DNA from 3 places in the Cupriavidus sp. UYPR2.512 genome. Region 1 is predicted to be linked to each of the others. Evidence: predicted binding sites of a transcription regulator. Region 1 holds the regulator's gene; each other region holds the start of a gene.
The links. Region 1 encodes sigma-54, which starts transcription at its own class of promoters, with help from an activator protein. Its sites were predicted from a motif close to TGGCANGNAANCTGCTTT; they were not measured.

Region 1 (5,512 bases):
GGCATCGGCAAGTCCGGCCATATCGGACGCAAGGTCGCAGCCACGCTGGCCTCTACCGGCACGCCGGCGTTCTTTGTGCACCCTGCCGAAGCCAGCCACGGCGACCTGGGCATGGTCACGCGCGACGACGTGCTGATCGCCTTCTCAAATTCCGGCGAGACCGGCGAGCTGCTGTCGATCATCCCGATCGTCAAGCGCATCGGCGCGCGCCTGATCTCGGTCACCGGCAACCCCGACTCCAACCTGGCCAAGCTGGCCGACGTCCACCTGGACGCGGCGGTCGAAAAAGAAGCCTGCCCGCTGAACCTGGCGCCGACGGCCAGCACCACCGCGGCGCTGGCACTGGGCGATGCGCTGGCGGTGGCGGTGCTGGATGCGCGCGGCTTTGGCGAGGAAGACTTCGCCCGCTCGCACCCCGGCGGTGCGCTCGGGCGCAAGCTGCTGACCCATGTGCGCGACGTGATGCGCACCGGCAACGCCGTGCCCGAGGTGCGTGAGAACACGCCGCTGGCCCAGGCGCTGATGGAAATCACCCGCAAGGGCATGGCCATGACTGCCGTGGTGGACCCGGACGGACACGCCATCGGCGTCTTCACCGACGGCGACCTGCGCCGCCTGCTGGAAACCCCGCGCGACTGGAAGACCGTGCCCATCGGCGAGGTCATGCACCGCAGCCCGCACGTGGTCAACGAGAACCAGCTCGCCGTCGAAGCGGTGCAGGTGATGGAAGCCAACCGCATCAACCAGCTGCTGGTGGTGGATGACGACGGCCGCCTGACGGGCGCGCTGCATATCCACGACCTGACCCGCGCCAAGGTCATCTGAGCGGGCGCGGGCCCGCCGCAACCGGCACAACGCCAAGGACACCATGCAGGCACTCCTCGCCTCCCTCAGCGGCATCGTCATGCGGCTGCTGCCGCTGCTGCTGATGGCCTTCGTGGCGGGCAGCACGTTCTGGCTGGTCCAGATCAACTCCCCCAAGGAAGACCTGGCCGCGCAAAGCACCAGGAAGCACGAGCCTGATTACTTCATGGACCGCTTCTCGGCCACCGAGCTGGCGCCGGACGGCAGCACCAAGATCCGCTTCACCGGCGATCGCATGGTCCATTTCGAGGACGACCAGACCTACGAGGTGACCCGGCCCGCCATGCGCGCGTACGAGCCGGACCGCCCGCCGGTCACAGCCCGCGCCGATATGGGCCGCATGAACGCCGAGGGCTCGGTGATCGACCTGTACGGCAACGGCTTCGTCATGCGCCAGCAGGGCGTGGACGTGTCCAAGGACCCGCAGCTGACCGCCGCATCCAGTTATTTCCAGCTGCTGGTCAATGACGACATCGTCAAGACCGACAAGCCGGTCAAGCTTACGCGCGGCCCGTCGGTGATGACCGCCAACGGCCTGATCTTCAACAACGTCACGCGCGAAGTACAATTGCTCGGCAATGTACGCGGCACCATTATCACCGGGCCGACCCCGGGCCGCGCGCCGGGGTCCTGAGCCCCGGCCCGGGGGCCGCGCACGCAGTGCCGGCATGCGCGGCCGGTCCGCACGAACCCGCACCAACGTACCCAGACGCCCTCAAGCAACCCCTGCCAACATGACTGCTTCCCTGACGACATCGTCCCGTCGACGCACCGCCCCGGCCCTGCTCGCCCTGGCCATGGCCTTCGGCCTGCTGGCCCAGCCCGCCCTGGCCGAGCGCGCGGACCGCGACAAGCCGATGGTGCTGGAGGCGGACAACGCCAGCTACGACGACGTCAAGCAGATCTATACGCTGAGCGGCAACGTGGTGCTGACCAAGGGCACCATGATTCTGAAGTCCGACGCCGCCGAACTGCGCACCGACCCCGAGGGCTACCAGTTCGCGGTGGCCACCGCCAAGCCGGGCAAGCAGGCCTACATCCGGCAGAAGCGTGAAGGCGTCGACGAATACATCGACGGCTGGGGCGACCGCATCGAGTACGACGGCAAGCAGGAGTACTCCAAGCTGATCGGCAATGCCCGCATGGCGCGCCTGCAGGGTGCCAAGCAGGTCGACGAGATCCGCGGCGCGGTGCTGACCTACGACAGCCGCAAGGAGTTCTACACGGCCGCCGGCGGCGGTAGTGGCGACGCCGCGGCCGCCAATCCGTCCGGCCGCGTGCGCGCGGTGCTGTCGCCGCGCCAGGACCAGAAGGCCGGCGCCACGGGCAGCGGCGGCTCGCCGCTGGACCTGAAGCCGGCGCCCGCGCCTGCCAACAAACCCTGACGCCTGGCGCCGGCCTGCCTGCCCGCGCCAGAAACGCCTGAACGCCTGACTGTGCCTATGACCGATACCGCAACCATCGCCGACAAGCCTTCCGTCGAAGCCTCCTCGATCCTTCCCGGGGGCAGCACGCTGGTCGTGCGCCACCTGAAGAAGCGCTATGGCTCGCGCACGGTGGTCAAGGACGTCTCGCTCGACGTGAAGAGCGGCGAGGTGGTCGGCCTGCTCGGCCCCAACGGCGCGGGCAAGACCACGTCGTTCTACATGATCGTGGGCCTGGTGGCGCTGGACGAAGGCGATATTGTGCTCGACGGCGATCACATCAGCGGCCTGCCGATCCATGAGCGCGCGCGCATGGGGCTGTCGTACCTGCCGCAGGAAGCCTCGGTGTTCCGCAAGCTCAATGTCGAAGAGAACATCCGCGCGGTGCTGGAGCTGCAGCTGGACAAGGGCAAGCCTCTGGCCAAGGCCGAGATCGAGCGCCGCCTGGATACATTGCTGGACGACCTGCAGATCGCGCACCTGCGCAACAACCCGGCGCTGTCGCTGTCGGGCGGTGAGCGCCGCCGCGTGGAAATCGCGCGCGCGCTGGCGTCGTCGCCGCGCTTCATCCTGCTGGACGAACCCTTCGCCGGCGTGGACCCGATCGCCGTGGGCGAGATCCAGCGCATCGTCAGCTTCCTCAAGGCACGCAATATCGGCGTGCTGATCACTGACCACAACGTGCGTGAGACGCTCGGCATCTGCGACCACGCCTACATCATCAGCGAAGGCACGGTGCTGGCCGCGGGCCAGCCCGAGGAAATCATCGCCAATGACGCAGTGCGGCGCGTCTACCTGGGCGAGAACTTCCGCATGTGATGCAGCGGCCTGCCCGGAGCGGCAGGCCTCTTCGCGGGCGCGCGTGGGACCTCCCACAGCCAGCGGCGATCAGACCGCACAAGCGATAGCAATTTCCGTTCCAACAACGGAAAGATGCGCATAGAATAGGTCGCATGAAACCGTCGCTACAGCTCCGCCTTTCCCAGCATCTGGCCCTGACCCCGCAACTGCAGCAGTCGATCCGGCTGCTGCAGCTCTCCACGCTGGAACTGCAGCAAGAGGTCGAACAGGCGCTGACGGAAAACCCGCTGCTCGAGCGCGAGAACGACTGGATTGAAAGCCCGCTGCGCGTTGCGCCCGACGGCTCGGTGAACCTGCAGAGCGCACCGGCGCCCGCCCCGGCAGAGCCCCAGGGCAATGGCGACGCCCGCGCCGACGGCGCGGGTGACGATGACAGCTATGGCGACAGCGGCAACGGCGACGACTATGGCAGCGGCGACTGGAGCCTGGACGACTTTGCCCGCCGCCCCCAGGGCGACGAGGACGAAAAAACACCGATGCAGCTGCGCGAAGCCGAGCCCACGCTGCGCGAGTACCTGATGGAGCAGCTCACGCCGCTGAAGATCTCGACACGCGACAAGGGCCTGGCCATCTTCCTGATCGAATCGCTCGACGACGATGGCTACCTGAGCGCATCGCTTGAGGAGATCTGCACGGAGTTGCCGGAAGAACTCGAGTTCGAGATCGAGGAAGTCCACGCAGTTCTTACGCTGCTGCAGAGCTTCGACCCGCCCGGCGTGGGCGCGCGCAACGCCGCCGAATGCCTGGGCCTGCAGTTGCGGCGCCTGACGCACCCGCAGCGCGAACTGGCACTGAACATCGTCACCAACCACCTCGAGTTGCTGGCAGTACGCGACTACACGCGGCTGAAGAAGGCGTTGCAGGTCGATGAAGTGGCGCTGAAGTCCGCACACGAACTGATCCGCTCGCTGGCGCCCTACCCCGGCCATGCATACAGCCGCCCGGAGGCCGACTTCGTGGTGCCGGACGTGTTCGTGCGCAAGAGCGGCGGCGGCTGGATCGCGCAGCTCAATCCGGATGTGATGCCGAGGCTGCGCATCAATGATATGTATGCACAGATCCTGCGTGGCGCGAAGGGTGAGTCCGGCACGGCCGGGCTGCAGCAGAAGCTGCAGGAAGCTCGCTGGCTGATCAAGAACATCCAGCAAAGGTTCGACACAATCCTGCGTGTCTCGCAGGCCATTGTCGAGCGTCAAAAGAACTTTTTCAGCCACGGCGAAATCGCCATGCGCCCCTTGGTTTTGCGGGAGATTGCCGATACACTGGGTTTACACGAGTCAACCATCTCCCGGGTGACGACCAATAAATACATGGCAACGCCGATGGGTACTTTCGAACTGAAGTACTTCTTCGGCAGCCACGTGTCCACCGAAACCGGTGGCGCGGCTTCATCAACGGCCATCCGCGCCTTGATCAAGCAACTGATAGGAGCCGAAGACCCGAGGAATCCCCTTTCCGACAGTCGCATTGCCGAACTGCTGGGTGAGCAAGGCTTTGTTGTTGCGCGCCGCACTGTTGCCAAGTATCGCGAAGCCCTGAAGATCCCCGCAGTCAATCTCCGCAAGTCTTTGTAGCCGAGCCCACCGCCTGCCTGGTGAGGCTCTTTCAGAAGGAGAAGCGCTATGAACTTCAAGATCAGTGGACACCACCTGGACATCACGCCCCCTCTGCGTGAGTACGTGGAAACGAAGCTGGAGCGAATCGTCAGGCATTTCGATCAGGTCATTGGCGTTAGCGTGCTGCTCTCTGTCGACAACCACAAGGAAAAGGACCGGCGGCAGTACGCGGAAATCAATCTACATCTCAAGGGCAAGGACATCTTTGTCGAGGCGCATCACGAAGACCTATATGCAGCGATCGACGCACTCGTCGACAAGCTGGACCGTCAGGTGATCCGCTACAAGGATCGCGTGCAAGGCCACGACCGCGAAGCGGTCAAGTACCAGATGGCCGCAGCGCAAATGCAGCAATGACCGTGCCCGGCAGCCCCGCAGCGGGCTGCTGAATCAGGATTCAACAGGCAAGCCGCGCACCAAGCGCGGCTTTTTTGCGCCCTCGCGATCCGGGTTGCCGCCGGCATGCCGCGCCCGCACTGGTGGTGCGGCCCGGCTGTGGCGCCGGAGCCAACGCTTTTCACCCGAATGGGCAAGAGTGTTCGCAAGCGCGGCGCCAAGGTGTATGCTGCGCCATACAAAGAGAGGGAATCCTGGCCGCGCCCCACACCGGTGCGCCGGCTCCCGGCCCGGAGGCACGATTGCATCACTATGTATCGTTCTGCACCGGCTTGCTCCGCTGCGCTGCACAATGCGGGGGTAGTCGCTGCTCTATAATGGGCCGGACGCCTCCGGCCAGGCCAACGGCAG
Region 2 (5,512 bases), on a different contig from region 1:
GGAGATCAGCACCAGGTTGGTCGGCATGCCGTCGGACCAGCGCTCGGTGCGCGCGGCCATATGCAGGTCGGCGTGCAGCGTCGAGGCGCGCACCAGCGCGACATGCAGCGGCGGCACCAGCGACACCGTGCGCGGCGAGCCCGCGTCGGGCGCGACCACCAGCGTGCCGGTGGCGGCAATGCCGGAGCGCGCCACGGTGAAGCCGGCATCGACAGTGTCGAACAGCTCCGCCTTCCAGGCTTGGATCGGGCGGTCGTAGCCGATGGCTTCGATATGGGCCGGCAAGGCCGCCGCCAGCGCGGCACCGGCCTGGCTGGCGGGATCAAGCAGCAGGCGCTTCACGCCGGCATTGGCCAGCTCAGTGGCCAGCAATGCCGGCCAGGCCGCCTCGCTGGCGCACCAGACCTCGGCATGCAGGCCTTGCAGTGCCGCCTGCATCGCGCCGATCAGCTCGCCAACGGCTGGCGTGCCGTGGCGGCGTGCCTCGAAATGGCTGTCGATGCGGCGGTTGAGTTCCGCAGTGCCTGGGGAAGGGGCGGGCGCGGCAGCGCGCAGCCGGCCGAGCATGCGTTCGCGGGCGCCGGGGGTGCTCATGCGGCACCTCCGGTACGGCGCCACAGGAAGGTGGCCAGGTGCTCCACCTGCAGCGGGGCGTGGTCATGCGCCGCGGTATGGCCGATATTGAGCAGGCAGCCGCAGTCGGCCGAGACCAGCCGGTCGCAGCCGGTGGCGCAGGCCGAGGCCACCTTGTCGCGCACCATGGCGCCGGAGATATCGGGATGCTTGAGCGAGAAGGTGCCGCCGAAGCCGCAGCATTCCGACTCGCGTTCATGCTCCACGCGGGTCACGCCCGGCAGCGCGTCGACCAGGGCCACGCCGTGCTGGCGCGTACCCATTTCTCGACGGGCGCCGCACGAGGTATGCAGCACGATGCGCTCCTGCGGCTGGACCGCCGCTGCGGCATCGCCAAAGTCCACCTTCAGCACATGCAGCAGGAACTCGCCCAGTTCATAGATGCGCCCGGCCAGTTCCAGTGCCTTGGGGCCGGCCACCGGATCGTCGGCAAAGAGCTGCGGCCAGTGGTGGCGCATCATGCCCGCGCACGAGCCCGACGGCACGATCACCGGCCAGGGCTGGCTGAACAGGTCGAGTTGAGCGCGCGCCACCGCACGGGCCGCGTCGGGGTTGCCGCTGCTGTAGGCGGGCTGGCCGCAACAACTCTGGCCGCGCGGGAAGTGCACGGTGAGCCCTTCGCGTTCAAGCAGCCGCACGGCGTCGAGGCCGGCCTGCGGCACGAACATGTCGACCAGGCAGGTGGCAAACAGGTAGGCCTGCGCGGGGGCAGGGCCGGTGGGGTACTGACGATCCTTCATGTCTCGCTCCGGGCGTGCTGGAGTCGCACGTTTCGGCGCATAATTCCCGCTTCCGCGCGGCGGTACAAATTGGTTGGACCAATCTGCCCCTACGACCCGCGCAAGCTCAGGAGCGAGGACACATGGCATGACGGCAGCGGCAGCAAGGCACGGGCGCACCCGTGGACGCGTGGAGTCGGTCATGCGCCGGATCGAGACCGCGCTGCTCGACGGCACCTGGCCGCCCGGCACGCGGCTGCCGGCCGAGCGGGTGCTGGCCGGGCAATACGAGGTGGCGCGCAACACCGTGCGCGAGGCGATCCAGCGGCTGGCCGCGCGCGGCCTGCTGCAGAGCCGGCGCGGTGCCGGGGTCTACGCCACCGACCAGCTGCGCGCCGGCATTGCCTCGCCCTGGGGCCAGCTGGTGGCCGACCACCCCGCGCTGCGCGACGACATCCTGGAGTTCCGCCGCGTGCTGGAGGGCGCGACTGCGTATTTTGCGGCGCTGCGCGCGGATGCCGCCGATGTGAAGCGGATTCGCGCCCTGATGGCTGAACTGGAACGCGCGCGTGCCGCCGACGACAAGCAGGCGGAGGCCGATGCCGATGCGCAACTGCATGACGCCATCGCCAAGGCCTCGCACAACACCATGTTCCTGCACTTGCATACCAGCGTGATCGGCATGCTGCGCGAGCACATCACCATCAACGGCACCGGCCTGCGCGAACAGGACGACGGCGCGTCAGACCTGCTGTTGCTGCAGCACCGCACGCTGTGCGATGCGATTTGCGCGCGCCGCCCGGAAGAGGCGCGCACCGCCATGCAGACCCATATCGACTTCGTGCGCAGCCGGGTGGAGCAGGACGGCGCCTGAACAGGAATTGGTCCTACCACCGTTGCGGCATGCCGGCTGCGGCACTCAGACCAGCCCGGCGCCGGCCAGCTCCCGCTTCAGGTAGGCATAAAAGATCGGTCCGGCGATCACGCCCGGGATGCCGTACAGCGTTTCCATCAGCAGCATCACCATCAGCAGTTCCCACGCGGCGGCCTGGATGCGCGCACCGATGATGCGCGCGTTCAGGAAGTATTCCAGCTTGTGGACCACCACCAGGAACACCAGCGACGCCGCCGCGATCGGCAGCGACACCGACAGCGATGCGATCACGATGGCGGTGTTGGAGATCAGGTTGCCCAGCACCGGCAGCAGCCCGGCGATGAAGGTGATGACCACCAGCGTCTTGGTCAGCGGCAGGTGCACGCCAAAGAGCGGCAGCACCAGCAGCAGGTAGATTGCGGTCAGCACGGTGTTGATGGTGGAGATCTGGATCTGCGCAAAGATGAACTGCGAGAACGCCTGCTGCAGCGTGCGCGCGCGCTTCACCAGCGCTGCGGCCAGGGGCCGGCGGTTGGGGCGCGCCACCGCGCGGTACAGCGCCACCATTGCGCCGATCACCAGCCCGATCAGGATATGCACCAGCGTACGCAGCACTTCGGCACCCAGCTTCTGCGCCATGGCGACGTGCTCGCGCAGCGTCGCGATCAGGGTGTTGGCCAGTTCGTCCACGCCGTTGGGCAGCGCATCACTTAGCCACGGCGGCATCTGCCCGCGCGAGCGGGCGATGATGTCTGCCGCATGGTTGAGCAGCGCGTCCAGGGTATTGCCCTCGCCACTGACAAAGCGCACCAGCCCCCAGCCCGCCAGCGTCAGCCCCAGCAGGATCACCGCCGACAGGATGGCCACGGCCAGGGCGTCGTGGCGCTGGTGCAGGCGCTTCAGGCGCGGCGCCAGCACGTCCACCAGCGAGTACAGCAGCAGCCCGGACAGCAATGCCGCCACCAGGTTGGCGTGGAGCACGGTCCAGAGCGCGAGGGCGGTCAGCAGGTAGGCGACGGTGCCGACGCTGTACCACGCGGCCGGGAGCAGGCGCGGGGTGGTGGTCGGGTCGGGGTCTTTCATCGGGGTCTCCGGCATGCAATTTGCTCAAATTTATTCTGAATTCTCGCCGATCCAGATGTTGGTCCTGAGTCAGGCCCGTGTGCGCTGACGCGATGTTGGCATAACGGCACACACAAAGGCTGTCTATATTAGGGGGAATCGTGCCCGGCAAGGCGCCCGGCGCACCGCTGTCATCGTTTTCGCCAGAGCCCAGGAACGGAACGCATGGCCTACACCCACACCATCGGCACCCACCGCCACGTCTTTGCCGACCTGCGCACGCTGCTGGCCCGGGCCAGCCCGGCGCGTTCCGGCGACGCGCTGGCGGGCGTTGCCGCGGCCAGCGAGCAGGAGCGGATGGCCGCGCGGCTGGCGCTGGCAGAGGTGCCGCTCAAGCAGTTCCTGACCGAGGCGCTGGTGCCGTACGAGGAAGACGAGGTCACGCGCCTGATCCTGGACCGGCACGATGGCGCGGCCTTTGCCGCCATCGGCGCCACCACCGTGGGCGACCTGCGCAACTGGCTGCTGCTGCATGAAACCGACAGCGCCACGCTGGCGCGGGTGGCGCCGGGCATCACCCCGGAGATGGCCGCCGCGGTCAGCAAGCTGATGCGCAACCAGGACCTGGTGGCGGTGGCGCGCAAGTGCCAGGTGGTCACGCGCTTTCGCAGCACGGTGGGGCTGCCGGGCCGGCTCTCGGTGCGGCTGCAGCCCAATCACCCGACCGACGATCCCAAGGGCATTGCCGCGTCGATCATCGACGGGCTGCTCTATGGCTGCGGCGATGCCACCATCGGCGTCAACCCGGCCTCGGACAACCTGGGCGCCATCGTCTCGCTGCTGCGCATGATCGATGAACTGCGCAGCCGCTTCGACATCCCCACGCAGTCCTGCGTGCTGACCCATGTCACCAACACCCTGCGCGCGATCGGGCAGGGCGCGCCGGTCGACCTGGTGTTCCAGTCCGTGGCCGGCAGCGAGCGCGCCAACGCGGCCTTCGGCATCAGCCTGTCGCTGCTGGCCGAGGCGCACGACGCCGCGCAGGCGCTGGCGCGCGGCACCGTTGGCGACAACCTGATGTACTTCGAGACCGGGCAGGGCAGCGCGCTGTCGGCCAACGCGCACCACGGCGTCGACCAGCAGACCATGGAGGCGCGCGCCTACGCGGTGGCGCGCGCGTTCTCGCCGCTGCTGGTCAATACGGTGGTGGGCTTTATCGGTCCAGAATACCTGTACGACGGCAAGCAGATCATCCGCGCCGGGCTGGAAGACCACTTCTGCGGCAAGCTGATGGGGGTGCCGATGGGCTGCGACGTCTGCTACACCAACCATGCCGAGGCCGACCAGGACGACATGGACACGCTGCTGACGCTGTTCGGCGTGGCCGGCATCAATTTCATCATGGGCGTGCCCGGCGCCGACGACATTATGCTGAACTACCAGAGCACCTCGTTCCACGATGCGCTGTACCTGCGCGAGGTGCTGGGGCTGCGCCCCGCGCCGGAGTTCGAGGCCTGGCTGCAGCGCATGGGCATTGCCGATGCCAGCGGCAGGCTGCTCGAGCCCGCCGCGCGCCAGCCGCTGCTGCAGATGGCCCACAGCCTGTAAGGTACAGCCGATGACGGCCAGACGCCCACCTCCCGCCGATCCTGCCAACGCCGATGCCGGCCCCTGGCAACGCCTGCGCCAGTTCACGCGCGCGCGCGTAGCGCTGGGCCGTACCGGCCACAGCCAGACCACCGATGCGGTACTGGCTTTCGGGCTGGCCCATGCGCAGGCGCGCGATGCGGTGCACTTGCCGCTGGACGTGGGCGCGGTCACCGCGGCGCTGGATGCGGCGGGGGTGCCGAACCTCGCCGTGCACAGCGCGGCGCCGGACCGCGCGCACTACCTGCGTCGCCCCGACCTGGGCCGGCGCCTGGACGATGCCAGCCGCGCGCGGCTGGCCGCGGCACGGCCGGGCGAGGCACCCGATGTGGTGTTCGTGGTTGCCGACGGCCTGTCCGCGCTGGCCACGCAGACGCACGCGCTGCCGTTGCTCGATGCCACCCGCCCGCGCTTGCCGCAGGCATGGCGCATCGGCCCGGTGGTGGTGGCCGAGCAGTCGCGCGTGGCGCTGGGCGACGAGATCGGCGAGCTGCTTGGCGCGCGCCAGGTGGTGATGCTGATCGGCGAACGGCCGGGCCTGAGCTCGCCCGACAGCCTTGGCATCTACCTGACCCAT
Region 3 (5,512 bases), on a different contig from region 1:
AGCGGGTATTTGCGCAAGTTCATCAGGTCGCGCCAGCGAGGGCGACAGTACTATTGAGGGGTGAAAGCGGAACGGGCAAGGAGTTGATCGCACGCGCAATCTATAGCTTGTCTCAGCGTAAGGATCAGCCATTTGTTTCGGTGAATTGCGCGGCGCTTTCAGAGACACTCTTGGAAAGCGAACTGTTTGGCCATGAGAAGGGCGCGTTTACTGGCGCGCAATCTCAACGAAAAGGCCGATTCGAACTAGCGCACGGCGGCACACTATTTCTCGATGAGATTGGCGACATTTCGCCATCCTTCCAGGCGAAGCTCTTGCGGGTTCTGCAAGAACGAGAGTTCGAACGCGTAGGTGGGTCAACACCTGTAAGGGTTGATGTGAGGCTAATCGTTGCGACAAATCGTAACCTTGAACGAATGGTGAAGGAGGGTGAATTCCGCGCAGATCTGTATTATCGCATCAACGTGGTGAGCATTCGTCTGCCGCCGCTACGTGAGCGCCGTGAGGACATTCCGGCCTTAGCCCAATACTTCTTAGATCGATTTAACCGTGACAACAGCAGGTCGCTGCGCTTCACCGATGAAGCATTGCGCGTGCTTTCGGATTGCTACTGGGCTGGTAACGTGCGGGAGTTGGAGAACTGCGTTGAGAGGACTGCGACGATGGCACTCCAAGATTCGATCGATCGGCTCTCATTCCTCTGTGAGATGGATCGGTGTCTAACAAAAGGGTTGCATCACATCGAGCGAGAAGATGCCGTACGTCCTGACCGCTCGTCAAACGCTACTGGGAGCGAAGAGGCCGCTGCGGTCGTCATCGAAGATGCAAGTCACGATAGCAACAGATTCACCGTGCCGAGCAAGAACGACAGACCTCAAGGTGAGCGAGAGCGACTCGTTTGGGCGATGGAGCGCTGTGGCTGGGTGCAGGCAAAGGCGGCACGGCTCTTGGGCATTACGCCACGGCAGATTGGTTACGCACTGCGTAAGCACGGTATCGAGCTTCGTCGTTTCTGATGGCAACAAATGCGCTGTGTACGCTTCCCGCAGACCTATCACCGAAATCTGTGAAAACTGAAAACACGCAGAGGAGTTTACTCTTGCGTGACTGCACAGTGTCGGAATCGGTTCCAACTTTGTCGCAGGAGCATCCAACAACGACAATTGCGGCGTGCGCGCAGGGGCCGCATAGCGGTAAATCCTCGCCTGCGATGATGGTACGCAACTTGCTGCCCTTCGTGAACCGCAGAGTGTAAGGAGTCAAATATGTTGCGCAAGGCGAGGGCCGCCGATCTTTTCGACCAACCTGGTTGTGCGACGAACCGGGCAAAGAGCGAGGAGCGGCGTAAGCAGGGCTGTTCGAGGCAGCTCTTGCCGGGGGCGGCCGCTGGCGGCTGCGCATTCGACGGTGCGAAAATTGCACTCCAGCCCGTGGCTGACGTGGCCCACCTCGTGCATGGGCCGATCGCATGCGAAGGCAACTCCTGGGACAATCGCCACGCGGCGTCATCAGGGCCAACACTTTACCGCACCGGCTTCACTACTGACATCAATGAGTTCGACGTGATCTATGGCGGTGAGAGGCGCCTATTCAGTAGCGTGCGCGAGATCATTGAAAAGTACGATCCGCCAGCGGTCTTTGTTTATCAGACGTGCGTTACTGCATTGATCGGTGATGACATAGACGCAGTGTGCAAGCAGGCTTCAGAAAAGTTCAGCAGGCCCGTCATACCGGTCCACGCACCCGGGTTCTCTGGATCAAAAAACTTCGGCAACAAACTTGGCGGCGAGGCGCTTTTGAATTATGTCATAGGTACCCATGAGCCGGCATACACAACGCCGACAGACATCAACGTCATCGGTGAGTACAACCTGTCAGGCGAGTTATGGCAAGTGAAACCGCTCTTTGACGCGCTTGGCATCCGGTTTTTGTCGTGCATCACTGGCGATGGTCGATACAGCGACATTACAAGTGCGCACCGCGCGAGAGCTAACATGGTGGTGTGTTCGAAGTCGATGGTCCATGTCGCAACGAAGATGCAGCAGCGCTATGGCATTCCATACTTTGAGTGCTCATTCTATGGCATTGGCGACATGAGCAATGCGCTCCGCCAGATCGCAAGTCTGTTGGTACAGCGAGGGGCATCCGAAGAGCTGCTAGCCCGTACGGAGCGCTTGATTCAAGCTGAGGAGAGGCGCGCATGGGAACGGATTGCGTCGTACCGTGAGCGTCTTGAAGGCAAACGTGCGCTACTTATCACCGGGGGGGTGAAATCCTGGTCAGTTGTAGCTGCGTTGCAGGAGGCCGGCCTTGAAATCATTGGCACAAGCGTGAAGAAGAGCACCAAGGAGGACAAAGAAAGAATCAAGGGGATCATGGGACAGGACGCGTTCATGTTTGACAACATGACGGCGCGTGAGATGTACAAGATGTTGCGCGACGCGAAGGCCGACATCATGCTGTCCGGGGGACGGTCACAGTTTGTCGCATTGAAGGCGCGCATGCCTTGGCTCGACGTTAATCAAGAGCGCCATCATCCGTATGCCGGATATGAAGGCATCGTTGAGTTGGTGCATGAGATTGACCGCGCCATTTGTAACCCGGTCTGGCAACAGGTGCGCATTCCCGCGCCGTGGCATGACGACGATGAAGCCATTTGGTTAAGCGATTCCAGCCAGGGGGAGTGTACTCTGCACACAAAGCCGCTGCAGAATCCAGTGAGCGCACCTCGGCCCGTTCCGGCGCCTTAAGAGGGGGGAGATATTTTGGCTATCGTGGTCAAATCTGAAAAAGCGTGCACGGTAAACCCGTTAAAAACAAGCCAGCCACTCGGTGCCAGCTATGCGGCTATGGGACTCGACGCCTGCGTGCCTATGATGCACGGCTCGCAAGGCTGCACGTCGTTTGGCTTGGTGTTGCTTGTGCGACATTTCAAGGAAGCTATCCCGCTGCAGACTTCAGCGATGGATGAAGTCTCTGCCGTGTTGGGTGGATATGACAATGTCGAGACAGCGTTGCTTAATATTCGCAAGCGTGAGGCGCCAAGAATCGTTGTAGTCTGCTCGACGGGTCTCACCGAGACCACTGGCGAGGATCTTGGTGGTTATCTTAAAATGATACGCAGGCGTAACCCAGAACTGATCGATACGGAAATTGTGTACGTCTCGACGCCAGATTACGCTGGCGCCTTCGAGGACGGTTACAGCAAGGCTGTGTCGGCGATTGTGATGGCACTAGTCAAGCCACTGCCTACTATTCATCGACAAATTAACGTGTTGCCCGGTAGCCATTTGTCGCCACGTGATATTGAAGAGCTGCGCGCGATAGTCGATACATTTGGCCTAGACCCAATAATCCTCCCAGACATTTCCGGTTCGCTTGATGGTCATCTTGCTTCAGAATGGCGGGGTACAACGCAGGGCGGGACTACGCTCGATCAAATCCACGCTGCCGGTGCATCCTCTTTCACAATCGGCATTGGGGAGCAAACTCGCGCTGGTGCGCGAGCGTTACAGGCAATAGCTGGCACGCCATTCGAAATCTTCGAACGCCTCACGGGACTGGAGCCCAACGACCGGCTGCTGCGGCTTCTTGCGCAGTTGTCAGGCCGAGCTATTCCAGGAAAGTACCGGCGGCAGCGTAACCAACTGCTGGATGCAATGCTAGACAGCCACTTCTACACGGGTGGCATAAAGGTAGCAATCGGTGCGGAGCCTGACCTGCTCCTTTCGATTGGTTCACTGCTGCACGAGATGGGGGCCGAATTGTCGGTCTGCGTCAGCACGACTGCATCTGCCGCGCACGCACTATTGCCCGCAAGCGAAGTGGTGCTGGGGGACCTGGAGGACATGGAGCGCGCGGGTGGCAATTGCGATGTGCTAATTACTCATTCGCATGGACGGCAGATGGCCGCGCGACTCGGCAAGCCGCTGATGCGCATAGGCTTCCCTGTGTTCGACCGCGTGGGAAACGCACATCGGTGTCAAATTGGCTATCGAGGCACAATGGAACTGATCTTCGAGTTTGCAAACCTGATGCTCGAGCAGATTAAATACCGCGCACCGAGCGATTGGCCTCTGCCCGCGAGCCTCCATCGTATTGTGGCAAGTTCCCGGATCTGATGCCGAGATTCCGTCCAGCCACTAAGTGATTCCACAAGGAGAGCATGCATGAAAATCGCATTCGCCACGCAAGATAAGGTGCATGTTGACGCGCACTTCGGGTGGGCTAAGAATATCGTGGTCTACGACGTGACAGCGGCGGGGCACAAGTTTATCGAGGTTTTCGATTTCAGCGACACGCCGCAGAAGCATGGCAACGAAGAAAAGTTGGGGCGAAGGCTCGAAGTCATCCGTGACTGCGCGATCTTGTACGTTGCAGCAATTGGAGGCGCTGGGGCGGCGCGCGTGGTTGCGTTGAAGATCCATCCTGTCAAGGTGGCACAGGCAGAGCCGATTGAGGTGATTTTGAGAAAGGTCCAGGAAGTGTTAAAGGGAACACCGCCGCCGTGGTTAAGGAAGGCGATTAAGAAGGACGTTGGCACGTCATACGATTTTGCAGCGGACGACGAGTTGCCCGATAGCCGCGCCTATTGCAAAGAAGACGACTTCGCTTCGCGCCACATAGTGCTCGGTACGGAACCTGGCAGGGAAGGTAAGATAAAGGATCCTGAGGAAGAAAAAGCGCGCTTAAAAAAACTGAATGCGCTGGCTGTGCAAGCCAAGATGGATCTACATGATCTATCCGAAGAGTTGCCGGCTAGTTGGGAGAAAATCCTAATCGTTGCCAGACGCTGCCACGAAATCCATGCCGCATTGATGGAGGCGCGAAAGAGCGCCGGAGCGGCTTACAAGTGAATAGTGCGAGAATTGACGTGAGCGATAACTTTTCCGTGACGCTACCAAGCGGCGCGATCTGGACGCCGAACTTTGTTAGTTCGATCGATCAGCACAAATGCATCGGTTGTGGCCGATGCTTTCGTGTGTGTTCTCGCGGTGTCCTTCAACTGGTGGGGGTTAGCGAGGACGGGAGCCTTATTCCCCTTGAGGACGAGGACGAGGATGAATGCGAGAAGAAGGTTATGACTATCGCCCGTCGCGAGGATTGCATAGGTTGCACTGCGTGCGCGAAGATTTGTCCAAAAAAGTGCTACACGCACGCGCCGGCCTAGGTATCAGAGAGGACGCCCATGGACTTCCACAGGACTCTAATGCGTCATGCGGTAGATGCCAATGACTGCACGGTGCTTGCGCTTGCTGGCATTCTCTCTTCGGCCCTCGTTGAAGGGGACGTACATGCCCTCCCCATAAGGGGACTTGATGCGAACGAGACAAGGTGGCTGCTTGCACACTGGTTTCCAGGTGCGGATGATGCATTATCTTTGCAATTGAATAGGGCGACTACGACCTCGCAAGACCAAACGCGTTACGATGAGGTCGAGGATCTCGTAACCTTGCTTGAGGCGCACGCAGATCCGCGCGCCGGTACACCCAACGAGGTGCGCTGCGTTTCC

Region 2: the regulator sigma-54 is predicted to act here: its motif matches at 3,319-3,336, upstream of A3A5_RS0127940 (ethanolamine ammonia-lyase subunit EutB).
Region 3: the regulator sigma-54 is predicted to act here: its motif matches at 1,215-1,232, upstream of nifE (nitrogenase iron-molybdenum cofactor biosynthesis protein NifE).

The regions. Positions count from the first base shown of each region.
Region 1 covers NZ_KB902909.1:40,336-45,847, forward strand. The annotation lists gene A3A5_RS0110190 (SIS domain-containing protein) at 1-825, shown strand, start outside; gene lptC (LPS export ABC transporter periplasmic protein LptC) at 869-1,498, shown strand; gene lptA (lipopolysaccharide transport periplasmic protein LptA) at 1,599-2,249, shown strand; gene lptB (LPS export ABC transporter ATP-binding protein) at 2,307-3,107, shown strand; gene A3A5_RS0110210 (RNA polymerase factor sigma-54) at 3,242-4,723, shown strand; gene hpf (ribosome hibernation-promoting factor, HPF/YfiA family) at 4,772-5,122, shown strand.
Region 2 covers NZ_KB903161.1:32,892-38,403, reverse strand. The annotation lists gene A3A5_RS0127960 (LUD domain-containing protein) at 1-594, opposite strand, end outside; gene A3A5_RS0127955 ((Fe-S)-binding protein) at 591-1,373, opposite strand; gene A3A5_RS0127950 (FadR/GntR family transcriptional regulator) at 1,501-2,226, shown strand; gene A3A5_RS0127945 (AI-2E family transporter) at 2,272-3,309, opposite strand; gene A3A5_RS0127940 (ethanolamine ammonia-lyase subunit EutB) at 3,514-4,896, shown strand; gene eutC (ethanolamine ammonia-lyase subunit EutC) at 4,907-5,512, shown strand, end outside.
Region 3 covers NZ_KB902889.1:1,151-6,662, forward strand. The annotation lists gene nifA (nif-specific transcriptional activator NifA) at 1-1,016, shown strand, start outside; gene nifE (nitrogenase iron-molybdenum cofactor biosynthesis protein NifE) at 1,266-2,750, shown strand; gene nifN (nitrogenase iron-molybdenum cofactor biosynthesis protein NifN) at 2,766-4,121, shown strand; partial or broken gene nifX (nitrogen fixation protein NifX) at 4,170-4,574, shown strand; gene A3A5_RS44555 (CCE_0567 family metalloprotein) at 4,659-4,856, shown strand; gene fdxB (ferredoxin III, nif-specific) at 4,874-5,170, shown strand; gene A3A5_RS0108785 (nitrogen fixation protein NifQ) at 5,189-5,512, shown strand, end outside.